Regions from separate parts of the Billgrantia desiderata genome, predicted to be linked through region 1. Evidence: predicted binding sites of a transcription regulator. Region 1 holds the regulator's gene; the other holds the start of a gene.
The links. Region 1 encodes sigma-54, which starts transcription at its own class of promoters, with help from an activator protein. Its sites were predicted from a motif close to TGGCACNNNNNTTGCTNT; they were not measured.

Region 1 (9,816 bases):
CAGTACACCCCGCTGATCGAGGACGGCATTCTCACCGGCTACATGCAGGACAAGCTCAACGCCCGGCTGATGGGCATGCAGCCCACCGGCAACGCCCGGCGCGAGTCGTTCGCCCACATGCCGATGCCGCGCATGACCAACACCTACATGCTGGCCGGTCAGGACGACCCGGCGGAGATCATCTCGAGTGTTCGCCGCGGCATCTATGCGGTCAGCTTCGGCGGTGGCCAGGTGGACATCACCTCGGGCAAGTTCGTGTTCTCGGCAAGCGAGGCCTACCTGATCGAGGACGGCAGGATCACCGCGCCGGTCAAGGGGGCGACGCTGATCGGTAACGGGCCGGAGGCGATGGGACGGGTATCGATGATCGGCCACGATCTGGAGCTCGACACCGGCATCGGCGTATGCGGCAAGGAGGGGCAGGGCGTGCCGGTGGGCGTGGGCCAGCCCACCTTGAAGCTTGATGAGCTCACCGTCGGCGGCACCGCTTCATGAGTGAACGTGCCTGCCGCCTGACCAGTCCCGAGCGGCGAGTGGTTTAAAGCCCCGCCGTCTCGCGGATGAGTCGGAACAGCTTGCGCGCATTGGCCGGGGGCTTGCCCCGCTCACGCTCGTTCTTGGCGTTGCGGATCAGCTGGCGCAGGGCCTGACGGTCGACGTCGGGATGCTCCTCGATGAAGGCTTCGACGGCATCGTCGCCCTCCTCGATGAGGCGGTCGCGCCACTTCTCGAGGCGATGGAAGGCCAGGTCGCGATGACGTTTCTCCTGCTCGACCTCGTCGAACACCGCCTGGATCGCCTCGAGATCCTCGCGCCGCATCAGCTTGCCGACGTACTGCATGTGGCGACGGCGCCCTTCATGAGAGCGGATGCGGGAGGTTTCCTCGACGGCGGCGAGCATGTCCTCGGACAACGGGAAGCGGGCGCGCTCGGTCGGCGTCATGGCGATGATCTGTTCGCCCAAGGCCTGCAGCGCGTGCATTTCGCGCTTGAGCTGGGACTTGCTGGGCCGTTCGTCGGAGCTTTCGTCGGAGAAAGTGGGAATGTCCTGGGTCATGCCGCATCCAAGTGATGTGAGGGCCGGCTTCGGGCTGGCCATCGGGTGATGAATAGGGTCGAATGACCGCAGTATATCAGTCCGTCGCGCTGCGGCGGGAACAGACACGAACGGATACCGGCGCTGCCGGTGGATGAGGGAGATGAACATGAGCAAGGCTTTCGATGCCGCCGCCCAGCAGGCGCTGCTGGAGTCGCGTGCCGAGCAGGCGCTGGCGCTGGCGCGACACCTGGGAGCCGATGCCTGTGAGGTAGGGGCCAGCGTCGACCAGGGTATCGGCATCAGCGTGCGGGAAGGCGAGGTGGAATCCGTCGAGCTTTCCCGCGATCAGGGTATTGCCGTGACCGTCTACCTGCGTGGCCACAAGGGCAGCGCTTCCTCCACCGATGCCGGTGAGGCGTCGATCCGCGAGGTCGTGGAGAAGGCCATGGCCATTGCGCTCTACACCGGTGAAGATCCCGCCGCGGGCCTGGCCGACGCCGAGCTGATGGCCACCGAGCTGCCCGACCTCGACGTGCACCACCCCTGGCCGCTCAGCACCGAGCAGGCCATCGAGCTGGCGCTGGCCTGTGAAGCGGCAGGCCGCGCCGAGGCGGGCATACGTCAGTCGGAGGGTGCCTCGCTCTCCAGCGGCGAAGGGGTGAGGGTCTACGCCAACAGCCATGGCTTTCTCGGCAGCCAGCGCGGCAGCCGCCACTCGCTCTCCTGCATGCTGATCGCCGAGGATGCGAGCGGCATGCAGCGCGACTACGACTACACCAGTGCACGTAACCCGCGTGAACTGCGCGACGCCGAGTCGGTCGGCCGCAAGGCGGCCGAGCGCACCCTGCAGCGGCTGGGGGCGCGTCGGCCCGCCACCGGGCGCCTGCCGGTGATGTTCGATGCCACCGTCGCCAGCGGTCTCGTCGGTCACCTGATGAGTGCCATCGCCGGCGGTTCGCTCTATCGTCAGGCCTCGTTCCTGTGCGATCGGCTGGGAGAGAGGCTGTTTCCCGACTGGTTCACGCTCGGCGAGCGGCCCATGGAGCGCGGTGCCATGGCCAGCTCCCCGTTCGACAACGACGGCGTGCAGACTCGTGACAACGTTTTCATCGAAGAGGGGCGTCTGGCCAGCTACATGCTGTCGGCCTACAGCGCACGCCGCCTGGGCCTGCAGACCACGGGCAACGCCGGCGGCGCCCGCAACCTGCGGATCGCGGCACCGCTGGCGGCGCGCGAAGAGCTGTTGGCCCGCATGGGGCGTGGGGTGCTGGTGACCGAGCTGATGGGCCAGGGGGTGAACGGCGTGACCGGCGACTACTCCCGCGGAGCGGCTGGCTTCTGGGTCGAGAACGGTGAGATCCAGTATCCGGTCGAGGAGTTCACCATCGCCGGCAATCTCGAGACGATGTTCAAGGGCCTGCAGGCCGTGGGCAGCGACATCGACACCCGCGGCAGCATTCACACCGGCAGCTGGCTGATCGACGAGATGACCGTGGCAGGCAGCTGAATCGTATATTGGGCCTTACCGCAAAAGCTCGCGGATGAGCGAGCGATGGTCAGACCAGGCGAAGCCCGATGAGCACTGCGAAGAGGGCTTCGACGCCACATGGCCGAGCGCAGCCATTCCTAAAGATCCTCATCGAAGCGGGCCTCGAAGAGAGCCTCGATGGCCTCGAGAACCGCTTCCGCATCCGCACCCTCGGCGTTGATGTCGAGTTCGGTGCCGCACGGGGCGCCGAGCATCAGCAGGGCCATGATGTTGGTGGCCTCGGCCTGCTGGGCGCCTCGGCAGACGAACACGCGTGCATCGAAAGGCTGGCAGCACTGAACCAGCTTGGTGGCAGCGCGTGCATGGAGGCCGCGTTTGTTGGTCAGAGTCAGCTTGCGGCTGGGCACGCTCAGGTTTCCTTGCGGTCGGATGGCGCTGCGGTCATCTCCTGCGTGGTAGAGACCGGTATATGGATGCCGAGCTCGCGGTGGCGCAGACGCACGTCGGGCTGCTGCTGGGCGAGGTGGCGGGCGAGGCGCTCGGCCAGGTACACCGAGCGATGCTGGCCGCCGGTGCAGCCGATGGCGACCGTGAGATAGCTGCGATGGCTGTCGCGATAGGCCGGCAGCCAGCGCTCGACCCAGGTGACGATGTCCTCGTGCATCTGGTGGACCAGAGGGTACTGTTCGAGAAACTCCACGATGCTCGCTTCGCGGCCGGTCGCCGCGCGCAGGCGCGGGTCCCAGTAGGGATTGGGCAGGCAGCGCGCGTCGAACACGATATCGGCGTCCAGCGGTACGCCGCCCTTGAAACCGAACGACTCCACCGTGAGGGTCAGTTGGTCGGCGCGATGGCTGGCCACCTGTTCGGTGATGCGCCCGCGCAGGTCGTGGACCGAAAGCCGCGAGGTATCGATGATCAGGTCGGCCAGGTTGCGAATCTCGCTCAGCGTCGTGTCTTCAGTCTCGATCGCCTCGCTCAGGGTCATGTCCCGGTCGCGGGTCAGCGGGTGCCGGCGCCGGGTGGCGGAGTAGCGCTCGATCAGGATTCGCGCATCGGTGGTGAGGTAGACGATCTGGCAGTCGACCTGCTTGGCACGCAGCTCCTCCAGCAGCCTGGGGAACCGTTCCAACGCATGAGGAAGATTGCGTGCATCGATGCTTACGGCGATGCACTGCTGTACCGTGGGTGAGCCGCGCAGTTCATCGACCAGGGAGCCGAGCAGCATCGCCGGCAGGTTGTCGATGGCGTAGTAGCCGATGTCTTCGAGCGCCTGCAGTGCGATCGACTTGCCGGAGCCTGAGCGGCCGCTGATGATCACAAGCTGCATTACGTTTCTCCTGATCAGGGGCTGGCCGAGCGGCTGGGGATGGCGGTCAGGCCGAGGACTGTCGTCGAATGGCGCCGATGAGACGCTCGTGAAGTTCGCGCTGGCTTTCGCACTTGCGCAGTTGCGAACGGGTCTCGGCATCGTTCATCACGCCGGCGACCTGGCTCAGCAGCGACAGATGCGTGTCGTCGGCCTCCTCGGGTACCAGCAGCACGAAGACCAGATCGACCGGCTCGCCGTCGATGGCGTCGAAATCGATGGGCTCGGCCAGCTTGAGGAAGGCGGCGACTGGGCTGTGACAGTGCGGGCTTCGCGCGTGCGGGATGGCGACGCCGTTGCCGATGCCGGTACTGCCCAGCCGCTCACGGCCGATCAATCGGCCGAAGACCTCCTGGCTGTCGAGGCTCGGGGTGTTCTGCGCAATGAAGGTGCTGAAGAACTCCAGCACCCTCTTCTTGCTGCCCCCGGGAACGTCGAACAGCGCGCGCTCAGGGGGCAGTATGTTTTCCAGTGTCATGGCAACTCAGCGAATGCCGGCGCCCTGGGCGCGGGCCTGGGCCTTTTCCTTGTGCTTGACCAGTTGACGATCGAGCTTGTCGGTCAGCGCATCGATGGCGGCGTACATGTCCGGGTCGGAGGCTTCGGCATGCAGATCGGCACCGGCGGCATGCAGCGTGCAAGCGGCCTGCTGGCGCTCCTTCTCGATCGAGAGGGTGACCTGCACGTTGGTGATGTTGTCGTAGTGCCGTTGGACGCGGTTGAGCTTTTCGCTCACGTAGTCACGCAGGGAATCGGTCAGTTCAACATGATGGCCGGTAATGTTGACTTGCATGACGAGCTCCTTCGTCCTTCGAGTGGTGGTTTGATTGTAACCCTTTTTGCCTCCTTGCAAACCCCTCCGAACGACGCTCTTGTCCGGCGTCAACGCTGCGCGCCGAGTTCAACGAAAGCGCTTGCGTTCGCTCGAGGAAGGTATTCCCAGCGCTTCACGATACTTGGCCACGGTGCGGCGCGCCACCTGAATGCCGTCGTCGGCCAGCAGCTCCACCAGACGACTGTCGGAGAGCGGTTTGCGCGGTGGCTCGTCGGCGATCAGCTTGCGAATGCGGGCGCGAATCGCGGTGCTGGAGTGAGCATCCCCCTCGCCGTTGCCGCCAACGTGGCTGGAGAAGAAATACTTCAGCTCGAACACGCCGCGCGGCGTGTGGATGAACTTCTGCGTCGTGACCCGCGAGATGGTCGATTCGTGCATCTCCACGGCCTGGGCGATGTCGGCCAGTACCAGCGGCTTCATCGCCTCCTCGCCCTGCTCCAGGAAGTCGATCTGGCGGGCCATGATCTCGCGCCCCACTCGCAGCAGGGTGTCGTTACGGCTGGCCAGGCTCTTCATCAACCAGCGGGCTTCCTGCAGGTGATCCTTGAGGAACTGGTTGTCCTGACTCTTGTCGGCGCGGCGCACCAGGGCGACGTAGTCGGGCTGGATGCGCAGGCGTGGCAGCGCTTCGGCATTGAGCTCCACGCGCCAGCCGGACTCGTCGTGATAGGCGACCAGGTCGGGGGTGATGTAGTTGCTGCCGACCTCGGCATAGGCGCTGCCAGGGCGCGGGTTCAGCGAGCGCACCAGGGCAATGGCGTCGTCGAGGGCCTCGTCGTCCAGGCTCAGGCGCCGCTTGAGCAGGCGACGGTCGTCGGCGGCCAGGGCTTCGAGGAACTGGCGCACCAGGCGGCGTGCCTGGGGCAGCAGGGGCGTATCGTCGGGCAGGGTGGCGAGCTGCAGCATCAGGCATTCGCGCAGGTCCCTGGCGAACACGCCGGTGGGTTCGAACTGCTGCAGGCGCAGCAGCACCTGCTCGACCTCACGGGTAGGCAGCCCCTCGAGGCCCTGGCGACGCAGGCCGTCGCGGATCTCTTCCAGCGGCTGGGTCAGGTAGCCGGTGCCGTCGACGGCATCGATCAGGCTTTCGGCGATCTGCCGCTGACGCTCGTTCACATCGATCATCGCCAGTTGCCACATCAGGTGGCCGGCCAGCGTCTGTCCCGCGGCCTGGCGTTCGAAATCGGGGCCTTCGCCGGTGGCGCCGCCGGCGCCGCTGCCATGATCCGGATAGGTATCCGTCCAGTCGCTGTCGGTGGAGAGCTCGCCGGGAATTTCGCTGGCCCAGTCGTCGCTCTGGGGCTCGCTGACGGCTTGTTCGCCGAAGCCGTCGTCGAGCTCGAGCATGGGATTGGACTCGAGGGCCTGCTGGATCTCCTGGCGCAGGTCCAGGGTGGAGAGCTGCAGCAGCGCGATGGCCTGCTGCAGCTGTGGGGTCATGGTCAGCTGAGTGCCGACTCGCAGTTGCAAGGATGCTTTCATGGCCATGAGAATAATGGGCTCATCTGCCGGAAAGACTCTACCCTAGACTGGCCGACGATCACTTGCAAGAGCGCAGAGCTGCAATAAGCATGCCATCGGCAATATTCATGCCCGTTAGGGAATTTTAATGTAAGATCATGCTCTTGTTTGTTGGGTCGGAATGCGCTATGGGCAGGGGCGCTGCTATAGACGGAAGTCTTCGCCGAGATAGACTTCCCTTACCCGACGGTTGGCCAGAATGGCCTCGGCATCGCCTTCCGCGATGATCTGACCGTCGCCGACGATATAGGCCGAATCGCAGATATCCAGCGTCTCGCGGACGTTGTGATCGGTGATCAGCACGCCGATGTCGCGGGCCTTGAGTTGGCGGATGATGCCTTTGATCTCGCCCACCGAGATCGGATCGACGCCGGCAAAGGGCTCGTCCAGCAGAATGAAGGCCGGCTCGGTGGCCAGCGCGCGGGCGATCTCCACGCGCCGCCGCTCACCGCCCGACAGGCTCATGCCGAGGTTGTCGCGGATGTGCGTGACGTGAAAGTCCTGCAGCAGCTGCTCCAGGCGCTGATGACGCCCTTGTCGATCCAGATCCTTGCGGGTCTCCAGGATGGCCATGATGTTGTCGGCCACCGAGAGCTTGCGGAAGATCGAAGCCTCCTGCGGCAGGTAGCCGATGCCCGCCTTGGCCCGCTCGTGCATGGCGCTCTTCGAGAGGTCGAGGTCGTCGATGCAGACGTTGCCGGCATCGGCCTTGACCAGGCCCACGATCATGTAGAACGAGGTGGTCTTGCCGGCTCCGTTGGGGCCGAGCAGCCCCACCACGCAGCCCTGCTCGATGGAGAGGCTGATGTCGTGCACCACGCGCCGGCGTTTGTAGCTCTTCGCCAGGTGGCGGGCGTGCAGGGTCTTCATCGCCATCTCAGCGCTCCGGTTGCAGGGTCATGCGGATACGCTGGCGTCCTTCGACGCCTTCGCTCTCGGCGCGGGCCTGGACCACGCGACGGTCGAGGAAGTACTCGAGATAGCCGCCATCGAAGGTATCTCCGCCCTGGTGCAGCTCGGCACGGTCGATCAGCTCGACGCGGCGTTCGGCGGCGTGATAGATGACGGTGCGTCCCCAGCCGCGTACCACGGGTTGGTCGGGATCGGGCTGCTGCTCGAGGTAGGCGCGCTCGCCGCGGGCCGTGGCGCGGGAAAGCTCACCGGCCGCATTGCGCCGGAGTTCGACGCGGTCGCCGGTGATGCGCATGGTGCCCTGGCGAATGTCCACGTCGCCGGTGTAGACCGCCGTGCCGGCAACGTCGTCGAGATCGAGCCGGTCGGCTTCGATATGAATGGGCTGATCGGCGTCGCGCTGCTGGGCCATGCTCGCGGCAGGGCTCCATGCCAGGCCGATCAATGCCAGGGTGAGCAGCGTGCGAGGCGTCGACGGCTTGCATCGCTTCATGGCGTGAGTTCCTCCAGGGTGACGGGGTCGGCCTGTCCCGGCTGAGCGCCTTCCGGGGGGTGATAGCCGCGCACATTGTCGGTCAATCGTGCCCGGTTGTCATGGATCCAGGCGTCGAAACGTTCGCCGCGCATGTGCTGCGGCGGCTGCTGCAGCAGCGCCGGCGTATCGCTCCAGGCGTGTCCGACGTTGGCGTCGTAGTGCAGCACCTCGGTGTCGAGCTGCCAGCGCTCCTCGGGGGCGAAGAGACGGGCGTCGCCGGTAAGCGTCAGCGGGTTGCCACCCGGGCCGAGCCGCCCCTCCTGGCCGCTGGCCACCCACAGCCGGCCCTCGCGGTCGATCAGGTGCGCCAGCGGCGTGACGGCGCGTGTCACGTCGTCGTGGGGAGTGTGTACCAGGCGCGGGCTCTCCAGCCGCTGGTGAGCGCGGCCTTCGATATCGAAGCGCGTCAGGCGGGCCTGCTCAAGGAAGTAGTCGGGCTCGCCGGCTTCGTCGGTGGGTACCGGGCCGGGGGGTGGGGGCTGCCATGGGTCCAGCCAGGTGATCAGGCCGCCCAGCGCCAGCAGCAGCAGAAACAGCCAGAGACGGAACGAGGGGCGCGGCAGACGACGCAGCATCGGCGGGGCGACCTCAGCGCTTGCCGTGCAGGTAAGTGTCGATCAGGGCGTCGCGATGCCCCTGCGCCTCGAGCAGCAGATCGCAGATCTCGCGCACTGCGCCATGGCCGCCGCTGCGCTCGGTCACGTGATCGGCCAGGGCACGGATGTAGGGCGGGGCGCCGGGCACGGTGATGCCGACACCGGTGCGTTGAATGGGCGCCAGATCGGGCAGGTCGTCACCGCAGAAGGCGACCTGCTCGAGTTCGAAGCCCTTGCGATTGCACAGCTCGCGCAGCGTGGCGAGCTTGTCCTCGCAGCCCTGAAAGACGTGGTCGACGCCCAGGGCGGCAGCGCGATGGCTGACCATGGGCGACTCCCTGCCGGTGATGAAGGCAACCTGCAGTCCGGCGCGGCGCAATAGCTTGATGCCCAGGCCGTCCTGGGTATGGAACGCCTTGATCTCGACGCCGTCGGCCTGGAAGTAAAGCCGCCCGTCGGTGAGCACGCCATCCACGTCCAGGGCGAGCAGGCGAATCTTGCGCAAGCGGTCGAGCAGACGCGGGTCGAGGGTCGAGGTGGCGAGCGCCATGGGCTCTCCTTGTCAGAGTGAAGTCAGATCACGCCGCTTCGCAGCAGGTCGTGCATGTGCAGGGCACCGATCGGGTGGCCTTCGTCATCGACCACGGCCAGCGCCGTGATCAGGTTGTCTTCCATCACGCGCACCGCTTCGGCGGCCAGCACGTCGGCGCTGATGCGCTTGCCGGGACGGGTCATGACGTCGTCTACCGTCAGCCGGCTCAGATCCTGGTGCTGATCGAGCGTGCGACGCAGATCGCCGTCGGTATAGACACCGATCAATTGATTCTGCTCATCGACGACGCAGGTGAAGCCGAGGCCCTGGCGGGTAATCTCGAGCAGGGCGTCGCGCAGGGGGCTGCCCAGCGGTACGCGGGGCAGCCGGTCGCCCTGGTGCATCAGGTCGCCGACGCGCAGCAGCAGGCGCTTGCCCAGGCTGCCGCCCGGGTGCGACATGGCGAAGTCCTCGGCGGTGAAGCCGCGTGCCTCGAGCAGTGCCACCGCCAGCGCATCGCCCAGCGCCAGGGCAGCGGTGGTGGAGGCCGTCGGCGCCAGATCGAGCGGGCAGGCCTCGCGTTCGACGCCGGCATCGAGATGGGCATCGGCGTGACGAGCCAGGGTCGAGTCGGGGCGTCCCGTCATGCTCACCAGCGGCGTGCCGATGCGCTTGAGCAGCGGCAGCAGGGCGGTGACTTCTGCCGTCTCGCCGGAGTTCGACAGGGCCAGTACCACGTCGCCGGGGGTGATCATGCCCAGGTCGCCGTGGCTGGCCTCGCCTGGATGCACGAAGAAGGCAGGGGTGCCGGTGCTGGCCAGGGTAGCGGCGATCTTGCCGGCGACATGGCCCGACTTGCCCATGCCGGTCACCACCACCCGCCCCTGGCAGGCGAGTATCAGCTCGCAGGCACGGTCGAAGTGGCTGTCGAGGCGTCCGGCCAGCGCGGCGACGGCCTGCTCCTCGATGTGCAGGGTGCGGCGGGCGC
Region 2 (9,816 bases), on a different contig from region 1:
GTCCCGGTGAGCCGGTGGAGGAGGTCGAGCAGGAGCCCTTCGTGGCGGTGCCGACCCTGGAGACGCCGCACTTCACCGAGCTCGATCCGCGCCTGGAGCCGACCCAGATGGAGTTCCACTTCGAGGAAGCGGCGGAGACGAGGCGGGAAGAGGCTGCCTGAAGCCGGCGAATGCGCCATCATGGGGAACGCCCTCGGAGGGAGAAAAAAGACCGATGCGACGTTCATTCGCCCTGTCCCATGTGCTGGGCCATGCGCTGGGCCTGCTGGCTTCTCTGTCGCTGCCCATGGCCGTGCAGGCCGACAGCTGCCCGCCGCCGGGCCAGTGGCTCCAGCCCGGCGGCGAGCGGCTCGATTCGGCGGCGCTGTTCGCCGAACTCGCCGAGCGCGACGTGGTGCTGCTCGGCGAGCAGCACGACCGCATGGATCACCACCGCTGGCAGCTGCACACCCTGGCTGGCCTGCACGCCCTGCGCCCGAACATGGTGATCGGCCTGGAGATGCTGCCCCGCGAAGCCCAGCCGGCGCTGGACGCCTGGGTGGCGGGAGAGCTCGACGAGGCGGAATTTCTCGCCGCCAGCCACTGGCGCAGCGCCTGGGGCTTCGACCCGGGGCTCTACCTGCCGATCCTGCACTTCGCGCGTCTCCACCGCGTGCCGCTCAAGGCCATCAACGTTACCCCCGAGCTGCGCGGCAGGCTGGCCGGCAATGGCTGGGAGGCAGTGCCGGAGGACGAGCGCTTCGGCATCACCGCGCCGGCCGAGGCGCTGCCCGGCTACCGCGAGCGCCTGGCCGCCGTGCATGCCCAGCACCCCAGCGCAGGCGACGAGGAGAGCCTCGAGCGCTTCATCGCTGCGCAATTGGTGTGGGACCGCGCCATGGCCGCCGGACTGGCCGAGGCCGCCGCCGAGGGGGCGCTGACGGTGGGGCTGATCGGCCAAGGGCACCTGCAGTACGAACACGGCGTGCCCCATCAGCTCGACGATCTGGGTGTGGAGGCCCATGCCACCCTGCTGCCCTGGGCGGTGGAGGAGGGATGCGAGCCGCCGCCTGAAGGGCTGGCGCAGGCCGTGTTCACCCTGGCCGAGACGCCAAGGGCGTTGCAGCCACCCATGCAGCTCGGGGTCTACCTGATGCCCGGCGAGCGGGGCGTGGCGATACACGGCGTAGTAGAGGGCTCGGTGGCGGAGCAGGCCGGCCTGGAGGAGGGGGATATCGTTCTGCGGGCCGCCGGTGAGGTGTTGACGAGGCCTGCGGACCTGACCCATCTGGTGCAGCGTCAGCCCCCCGGTACCCTGCTGCCGCTGGAGGTGGAGCGGAACGGCGAGCGGCGCGAGATCCTGGCGCGCTTCCCGCCACGTGACGACGGCAACGGCACGCCATGAGCCGGGCCATGCCGAACGCGCTGCGCTCGCTTCTTGTCGGGCTGATAGCGTTCGCCTTGCTTTTCGGTATCGTAGCGGCGCGGGCCGAAGCGCTGCCCCAGGTCAGCCTCGATATCGCCCTCGACCCCGGCAGCGGCAGCCTGGAGGGGGAGATGACCCTGGTGCCGCCGCCCGCGTCGAACGGCTTCACCTTGCTGCCCGGCCTCGAGCTCGTCGCTGCGCAGGCCGATGGCGACGCCATCGCGGCCGAGGCTGACGACGACGGCCGCCATCGGCTCGCCTGGCCGTCGGGTACCGAGTCGCTGACGCTGCGCTGGCAGGGGCGGCTGGAGGACGGCGAGCGGCTGCTGGTCTCGCCCGGCGGCAGCCTGCTGCCGGCCCACGGCGGCTGGTATCCGCGCTTCGACGACCTCCGCCCCTTCTCGCTGACCCTGCAGATCACGCTGCCGCCGGGGCAGCGCGCGGTGGGTACCGGCTCGCTGCAGGGCGAGCCCCGGGCCGACGAGGAGGGCTATCGCGTGCGTCACGTGCATCCGCGCACGGCGGTGGTGGAGCTGGCAGCCGGCCCGTGGGTGGAGCGCAGCCGCGAGGTCGACGGCGTGCGCCTGCGCACGCTGTTCCCCGAGGCGCTGGACGCAGCCCACGCCGAAACCTACCTGGACCACATCGCCGACTACCTGCAGCGCTTTGCCCGGCGCGTCGGCCCCTATCCCTACGCCAGCTTTACCATTGCCGCCTCGCCGGCCCCGGTGGGGCTGGCCTATCCCGGCTTCACCCTGCTCGGCGAGCGGGTCATCCCGCTGCCGTTCATCCCCCGCACTTCGCTGGCCCACGAGCTGATGCACGCCTGGTGGGGCGCCGGGGTGCTGGTCGACTATTCCCGGCACGAAGGGATCGGCGGCAACTGGTCCGAGGCGCTGACCACCTATCTGGCCGACTATGCCCTCGACGAGGCCCGCGGCGAGGCGCGGGAGACCCGCCGCCGCTGGCTGCTCGACCTGGCGGCGCTGCCGGATGACTTCGACCGCCGGCTGGCCGACTTTCGCGGCCAGCGCGACCCGGCCATGCGGCTGCTGGGCTACCAGCACGGCGCCATGCTGCTGCACATGCTGCGCCAGCGTATCGGCGACGAGGCCTTCGACGAGGGGCTGCGCCGCTTCGCCGAGCGCCATATGCATCGCCGGGCCGGCTGGGACGACCTCGCGGCGGCGCTGAGCGAGGCCGCCGGCGAGCCGCTGCAGGCGTCCGTCGAGGCCTGGGTGCAGCGGCCGGGACGTCCGGCGCTGGCCGTCGAGGCCACCCGCCGCGAGACATCGGATGGCTGGACGATAGCGGGGGTGCTCGAGCAGAGCGGGGCGGGTGCACCCTGGCCGCTCCAGGTGCCGCTCACGGTCGAGACCGCCGCCGGCGTGGAGCGGCACCGAGTGGCGCTCGAAGAGGCGCGAGCCGGCTTCTCGCTGCGACTGGAGAATGAGCCGCTCGCGCTTCTCGTCGACCCCGACTTCGACCTGCTGCGCCGGGTGGACGGCCCGCCGATCCTGCGCCGGGTGACGCTCGATCCCGCCAGTCGGCTGCTGGCGCTGGAGGCTTCACTGGCCGAGCCGGTCAGGCAGGCCCTGGGTGCGCCGCTGACTGCGGCCAGCGAGACGCCATCGCTGGCGGAGGATGCGCGGCCTCTGCTGGTGGCGGGCTCGACCGGGCAAGTGGCTGACTGGCTCGAAGACCAGGGGGTCGCTGAGGTTGCTCGGAGCATGGGGCAACGTGGCCAGGCGCGGGCCTGGACCCTGCCCGGCACCGCCGTGACGGCAATCAGCGCTGACGACCGGGAGACCCTCATGCGCCTGCTGGGCAGCCTGCGCCACCAGCTGGCGCATGGCTACCTGATCGTGGACGGCGACGAGACGACCACCGGCGCCTGGCCGTTCGAGGAGACGGCCCTGCGCGTCGATTGGTCGCCCTGACCGCTTGCACGCAGCGCTGCTCGATGCGCTATCGTATCGGGAGCCGCCGGATGCCCGGCGTACGACTCGATCATGTCGCGAAAGCGCACCGAATCTGCTGGAGGAGAGCCTTGGCCATTTCCCGTTTTGCCGATCTGCTGGACGAGGCGCGTCGTCAGCCCGAGCCGCAGCGTTTGCTGTTCGTCTTCACCCGCGCCGAGCTGCCGGACAACCCCACCGAGGAGCAGCGCGCGCGCTTCGAGCAGGGCGAGGGTGGCGTGCTGACCCCGGTGCTGTGCGTCGACAAGACGCCCGAGGAGCTCAGCGACATGGCCGCGCTGGTGGCCGAGTCGCAGCGCACCGGTATCGAGTGGGACGTCGTCTTCGTCGGCGCGCTGTCCGGCCGCGGCCGGGAGGCGCCCACCAGTGAAGAGGCCGAGAACCATCTGCAGCGTATGGTGCAGTCGCTGCAGATGGGCAATACCCAGAGCTTCCTGGCGCTGAATCGTCAGGGCGAGGCGATAGCCTTGCAATAGCGTTTCGGTGACACCATAGAGAACCCTTATCGGAACCATGGCGGCAATCAATTTTCGCCTATGGGTTGCGATGGATAAGATATGCCCCGTATTCGGATCACCCATCAAATGACATGGAGCATTACTGAATGTCCCTGATCAACACCGAAGTCCAGCCGTTCAAGGCCACTGCTTTCCACAACGGCGAGTTCGTCGAAGTTTCCAATGAAGACCTGAAGGGTCAGTGGTCCGTGGTGATCTTCATGCCGGCCGCGTTCACCTTCAACTGCCCGACCGAGGTCGAGGACGCTGCCGAGCACTACGAGGAGTTCAAGAAGGCCGGTGCCGAGGTCTACATCGTCACCACCGACACCCACTTCTCGCACAAGGTGTGGCACGAGACTTCCCCGGCAGTGGGCAAGGCCAAGTTCCCGCTGGTCGGTGACCCGACTCACCAGCTGACCCGCGCTTTCGGTGTGCACATCGAAGAAGCCGGTCTGGCTCTGCGCGGCACCTTCGTGATCGACCCGGAAGGCGTGATCAAGACCCTGGAGATCCACGACAACGCCATCGCCCGCGACGTCGCGGAGACCCTGCGCAAGCTGAAGGCCGCTCAGTACGTGCGCAACAACCCGAACGAAGTCTGCCCGGCCAAGTGGAAGGAAGGCGAGCAGACCCTCGCGCCCTCTCTGGATCTGGTCGGCAAGATCTAATCGATCTTTCCTGACCCGCGGGCTCGCTTCCGATCCCGTGTATGTTCCCGCCCGGGCATGTGCTGCCCGGGCGATTTTCCGATACGTGCAAGCCCGTGCCTGCGCCGACGCCACGTCAGCGCTGAGAGCATCGTCTTGCCATTTTCCAGCCCAGACATGAAGGAAACCGCTGTCATGTTGGACGACAATCTGAAAAGTCAGCTAAAAGCCTACCTGCAGAAGGTCACGCAGCCGTTCGAGATCGTCGCATCCCTCGATGACGGCGCGAAATCCCAGGAGCTGCATGGGCTGCTGAAGGACATCGTCGCCCTGTGCGACAAGATCACCCTGCGCCTGGACGGTATGGATGCGCGCAAGCCCTCCTTCGCCCTGAACCGTCCCGGCGAGGAGACCGGCGTGGTCTTCGCCGGCATACCCATGGGCCACGAGTTCACCTCGCTGGTGCTGGCGCTGCTGCAGGTGGGCGGCCATCCGCCCAAGGTCAGCGACGACACCCTCGCCCAGATCAAGGCGCTCGAAGGCGAGTTCCACTTCGAGACCTACTACTCGCTGTCGTGCCAGAACTGCCCCGACGTGGTGCAGGCGCTCAACCTGATGGCCATCTTCAACCCGGGCGTGCGCCACGTCGCCATCGACGGCGCGCTGTTTCAGGGTGAGGTCGAAGAGCGCCAGATCATGTCGGTGCCGAGCATCTACCTCAACGGCGAGCCCTTCGATCAGGGGCGCATGAGCCTGGAGCAGATCCTGGCCAAGGTCGACACCGGCGCGGCCCAGCGCGAGGCGGCCAAGCTCAACGAGAAGGATGCCTTCGACGTGCTGGTGGTGGGCGGCGGTCCGGCCGGCGCCGCGGCGGCCATCTACGCCGCGCGCAAGGGTATCCGTACCGGCGTGGCGGCCGAGCGCTTCGGCGGTCAGGTGCTCGACACCATGGCCATCGAGAACTTCATCTCCGTGCCCTACACCGAAGGCCCCAAGCTGGCCGCGGCCCTCGAGCAGCACGTCAAGGAGTACGAGGCCGACATCATGAACCTGCAGCGTGCGGTCAAGCTGATCCCGGCCGCCGACCAGGGCGGCGAGCACGAGGTGGAGTTCGAATCCGGCGCGCGCCTCAAGAGCAAGACGCTGATTCTCTCCACCGGTGCCCGCTGGCGCGAGATGAACGTGCCCGGCGAGGCCGAGTACCGCAACAAGGGCGTGGCCTACTGCCCCCACTGCGACGGTCCGCTGTTCAAGGGCAAGCGCGTGGCGGTGATCGGCGGCGGCAACTCCGGCGTCGAGGCGGCCATCGACCTGGCCGGCATCGTCGGCCACGTGACGCTGATCGAGTTCATGGACGAGATGCGCGCCGACGCGGTGCTGCAGAAGAAGCTGAAGAGCCTGCCCAACGTCGAGATCATCCTCGGCGCGCGCACCACCGAGGTGAACGGCGACGGTACCCGGGTCAACGGCCTGACCTATGAAGAGCGAGCCAGCGGCGAGATCAAGCGGCTCGAGCTGGAAGGCATCTTCGTGCAGATCGGCCTGGTGCCCAACACCGAGTGGCTCACCGACTCGCCCATCGAGCTGTCTCAGCGCGGCGAGATCGTGATCGACGAGCGCGGCATGACCTCGGTGCCCGGCATCTTCGCCGCCGGCGACGTCACCACCGTGCCCTACAAGCAGATCGTCATCGCCATGGGCGAGGGCTCGAAGGCCGCCCTCGGCGCCTTCGACTATCTGATTCGCCACTGACCCAGGTGCCTGCGACCCGCTGCAGGCATCCACCATCTCGCGCCCCCCAGGTCGTACCTGCGGGGCGTTTTTGCTTGCGCCGTCTGGCGTTGAACGTCGTGCGCCAGCGGCGTGCCGATATCTCCCCTGGGGCACCAAAATGAGGCATGACTGCAGGCCGGATCGCCTTCTCTACGACCGTTGAATAATAGTTTTGCCTGCACTATCCCCGTCCTGGAACAAACCTTGCTAAGGTGCTGGGCACATGCTCAGGCATGCATCGTTCAAGAACACCAAGAACCAACGAGGGTTTTTTCCATGCGCGACAACAAGAACAAGTGGCTTCTGGCCACTTCCGCAGCGGTACTGGCACTGGGTACTGCCTCCCTGGCTTCGGCGAACACCCTGCAGAACACCATTCAACGTGGTGCCGTGCAGTGTGGCGTCAGCGACGGCCTGCCCGGTTTCTCCGCGCCGGACGATCAGGGCGAATGGCAGGGCCTGGACGTCGATGTCTGTCGTGCCGTGGCGGCCGCGGTGTTCGGCGATGCCGATGCCGTACGCTACATCTCCCTTAACGCCGTGGAGCGCTTCACGGCGCTGCAGTCCGGCGAGGTCGATGTGCTCTCGCGCAACACCACCTGGACCACCACTCGCGATACCACCCTGGGTCTGAACTTCACCGGTGTGACGTTCTACGACGGCATCGGCTTCATGATCAACCGCGATCTTGGTGTCTCCAGCGCCCTGGATCTCGACGGCGCCGCCATCTGCGTGCAGTCCGGGACCACCACCGAACTCAACGTGGCCGACTACTTCCGCGCCAACGGCATGGAGTTCGATCCCATCGTTTTCGACACCTCAGAGCAGACCGTGGGTGGCTACGAGGCCGGTCGCTGCGACGTGCTGACCTCCGATACCTCACAGCTGGCCGCGCTGCGCATCCAGCTCTCCGATCCCGACCAGTCCGTGATCCTGCCCGAAATCATCTCCAAGGAGCCGCTGGGACCGGTGGTACGTCAGGGCGACGATCAGTGGTTCAACATCGTCAAGTGGTCGCTGTTCGCCATGCTCAACGCCGAAGAGATGGGCATCACCCAGGAAAACGTCGATGAGATGCGCAACTCCGACGATCCGGATATCGCCCGTCTGCTGGGACAGGACGGCAACTACGGTGAAGGCATGGGCCTCGATGCGAACTGGGCCTACAACATCATCAGCCAAGTGGGCAACTACGGCGAAAGCTTCGAGCGCAACGTCGGTATGGGTTCACCGCTGCAGATCGAGCGCGGTATCAATGCGCTGTGGACCAACGGCGGCATTCAGTACGCTCCGCCGATCCGCTGATCCAACCGCCCGAGTCACCTGAGGTGCCTCGATCCAACTGTGCCCCGGCCCGGTCACCCCGGGCCGGGGCTTGAAGATTGCTTGACGGATCCAGGCGGAGAGTCCCTTCATGTCCGTTCGTCCCAAGGCCCATACATTGGGCCCAAAGCCGCCCTTCTGGCGTGACCGCGCCAAGCGCGCATTATTATTTCAGGTTCTGTTGATTGCCGCCGTTGCCGCCTTCCTGCTCTACATCATCGGCAACACCCAGGACAACCTGGCCGCCCGTGGCATCACCACCGGCTTCGGCTTTCTGGACAGAACCGCCGGGTTCGGCATCGGCCAGAGCCTGATCGAATACTCATCGCAGAGCACCTACGGCCGCACCTTCGTGGTAGGCCTGCTCAATACCCTGCTGGTTTCCGCCCTGGGGGTCATTGCGGCCACCATCATCGGCTTCATCGTCGGTATCGCCCGGCTCTCGCCCAACTGGCTCATTGCGCGGCTGGCCAGCGGTTACATCGAGATATTCCGCAACATTCCTCTGCTGCTGCAGATCTTCTTCTGGTACTTCGCCGTGCTGCGCGCCATGCCTGCGGCGCGGGACAGTTACTCGCTCGGCGAGGTCATCTTTCTCAACGTGCGCGGCCTCTACCTGCCGGAGCCGCTGTTCGAATCGGGTTTCGGGCTGATTCCATTGACCTTTGTCGTGGCCATCGTGGCCAGCATCGCCCTGGTCATCTGGAACAAGCGCCGTCACGAGGCCACCGGCAAGCGCCTGCCGGCCGGCTGGATCTCGCTGGCGTTGATTCTCGGCCTGCCCATGCTGGTGCTGGTGGCGACCGGCGTGCCCGTCACCTGGGACGTACCGGAGCTGCGCGGTTTCAACTTCCGCGGCGGCATCACCATCATTCCCGAGTTCCTGGCGCTGTGGCTGGCACTCTCGATCTATACGGCGTCGTTCATTGCCGAGATCGTGCGCTCAGGCATCCAGGCGATTCCCCATGGCCAGACCGAGGCGGCCCAGGCGCTGAGCCTGCCGCAGAAACTCGTGCTGCGCCTGGTAGTGGTGCCGCAGGCGCTGCGCGTGATCATTCCGCCGCTGACCAGCCAGTATCTCAACCTGATCAAGAACTCCTCGCTGGCCACCGCCATCGGCTATCCGGACCTTGTTTCGGTATTCGCCGGCACCACGCTCAACCAGACGGGTCAGGCGATCGAGGTGATCTCCATGACCATGGCGGTCTACCTGATCATCAGTCTGCTGGTGTCGATGTTCATGAACTGGTTCAACGCCCGCGTGGCGCTGGTGGAACGCTAGGAGAGGCGCCATGACTGTTCAACACAAGATGATCGAGGCGCGTCCGGCGCCCGGCAATACGGTCGGGCCCATCGCCTGGCTGCGCATCAATCTGTTCAGCGGGCCGGTGAACACCGTCTTTACGCTGCTCGGGCTCTACCTGCTGTACGTGCTGCTGACACCCACGATCCAGTGGGCCTTCATCAATGCCGACTGGGTCGGTACCAGCCGTGACGACTGCTCTCGCGAAGGGGCCTGCTGGGTGTTCGTCAACGCGCGTTTGACACAGTTCATCTATGGCCTGTATCCGCGTACTGAGCTGTGGCGGGTCAACATCGTGTTCGCGACTTTCGCGGTGCTGATCGCCTGGCTGGCCATCCCGCGCCTGCCCCTCAAGCGCTGGGTGGCCCTGGCGACGCTGGTGGCCTTCCCGGTGTTTGCCTTCTTCCTGCTCTACGGCGGCTACTTCGGGCTGCGTGTGGTGGAAACCCATCGCTGGGGCGGGCTGATGCTGACCCTTATCCTGGCGGTGGTGGGCATGGTGGCGGCCCTGCCGATCGGTATCCTGCTGGCCCTGGGGCGGCGCTCGCAGATGCCCATCGTCAAGAGCTTTTGCGTGGTGTTCATCGAGTTCTGGCGCGGCGTGCCGCTGATCACCATCCTGTTCATGGCCTCGGTCATGCTGCCGCTGTTCCTGCCCACCGGCGTCAGCGTCGACCGTCTGGTGCGGGCGCTGATCGGGATCACCCTGTTCCAGAGCGCCTACATGGCCGAGGTCATCCGTGGCGGCCTGCAGGCGATTCCCCGCGGCCAGGAAGAGGCGGCGGCGGCGCTGGGCATGGGCTACTGGATGCGCATGGGCCTGATCGTGCTGCCTCAGGCGCTGAAGATGATGATCCCCGGCATCGTCAATACCTTCATCTCGCTG

Region 2: C4S71_RS18810 (amino acid ABC transporter substrate-binding protein) is a predicted target of sigma-54. The motif match lies at 6,498-6,515, and genes of this name have one in related genera.

What each region holds. Positions count from the first base shown of each region.
Region 1 covers NZ_FNVC01000002.1:127,778-137,593, forward strand. Annotated here, with positions in the region: gene tldD (metalloprotease TldD) at 1-495, shown strand, start outside; gene yjgA (ribosome biogenesis factor YjgA) at 539-1,057, opposite strand; gene pmbA (metalloprotease PmbA) at 1,206-2,546, shown strand; gene C4S71_RS02925 (HPr family phosphocarrier protein) at 2,666-2,935, opposite strand; gene rapZ (RNase adapter RapZ) at 2,938-3,858, opposite strand; gene ptsN (PTS IIA-like nitrogen regulatory protein PtsN) at 3,905-4,375, opposite strand; gene hpf (ribosome hibernation-promoting factor, HPF/YfiA family) at 4,382-4,690, opposite strand; gene C4S71_RS02945 (RNA polymerase factor sigma-54) at 4,799-6,220, opposite strand; gene lptB (LPS export ABC transporter ATP-binding protein) at 6,398-7,123, opposite strand; gene lptA (lipopolysaccharide transport periplasmic protein LptA) at 7,131-7,658, opposite strand; gene lptC (LPS export ABC transporter periplasmic protein LptC) at 7,655-8,275, opposite strand; gene C4S71_RS02965 (KdsC family phosphatase) at 8,289-8,846, opposite strand; gene C4S71_RS02970 (KpsF/GutQ family sugar-phosphate isomerase) at 8,870-9,816, opposite strand, start outside.
Region 2 covers NZ_FNVC01000026.1:25,894-35,709, reverse strand. Annotated here, with positions in the region: gene C4S71_RS18840 (MFS transporter) at 1-161, shown strand, start outside; gene C4S71_RS18835 (ChaN family lipoprotein) at 215-1,384, shown strand; gene C4S71_RS18830 (M1 family metallopeptidase) at 1,393-3,345, shown strand; gene C4S71_RS18825 (ribonucleotide reductase subunit alpha) at 3,456-3,860, shown strand; gene ahpC (alkyl hydroperoxide reductase subunit C) at 3,989-4,552, shown strand; gene ahpF (alkyl hydroperoxide reductase subunit F) at 4,727-6,283, shown strand; gene C4S71_RS18810 (amino acid ABC transporter substrate-binding protein) at 6,581-7,609, shown strand; gene C4S71_RS18805 (amino acid ABC transporter permease) at 7,719-8,909, shown strand; gene C4S71_RS18800 (amino acid ABC transporter permease) at 8,920-9,816, shown strand, end outside.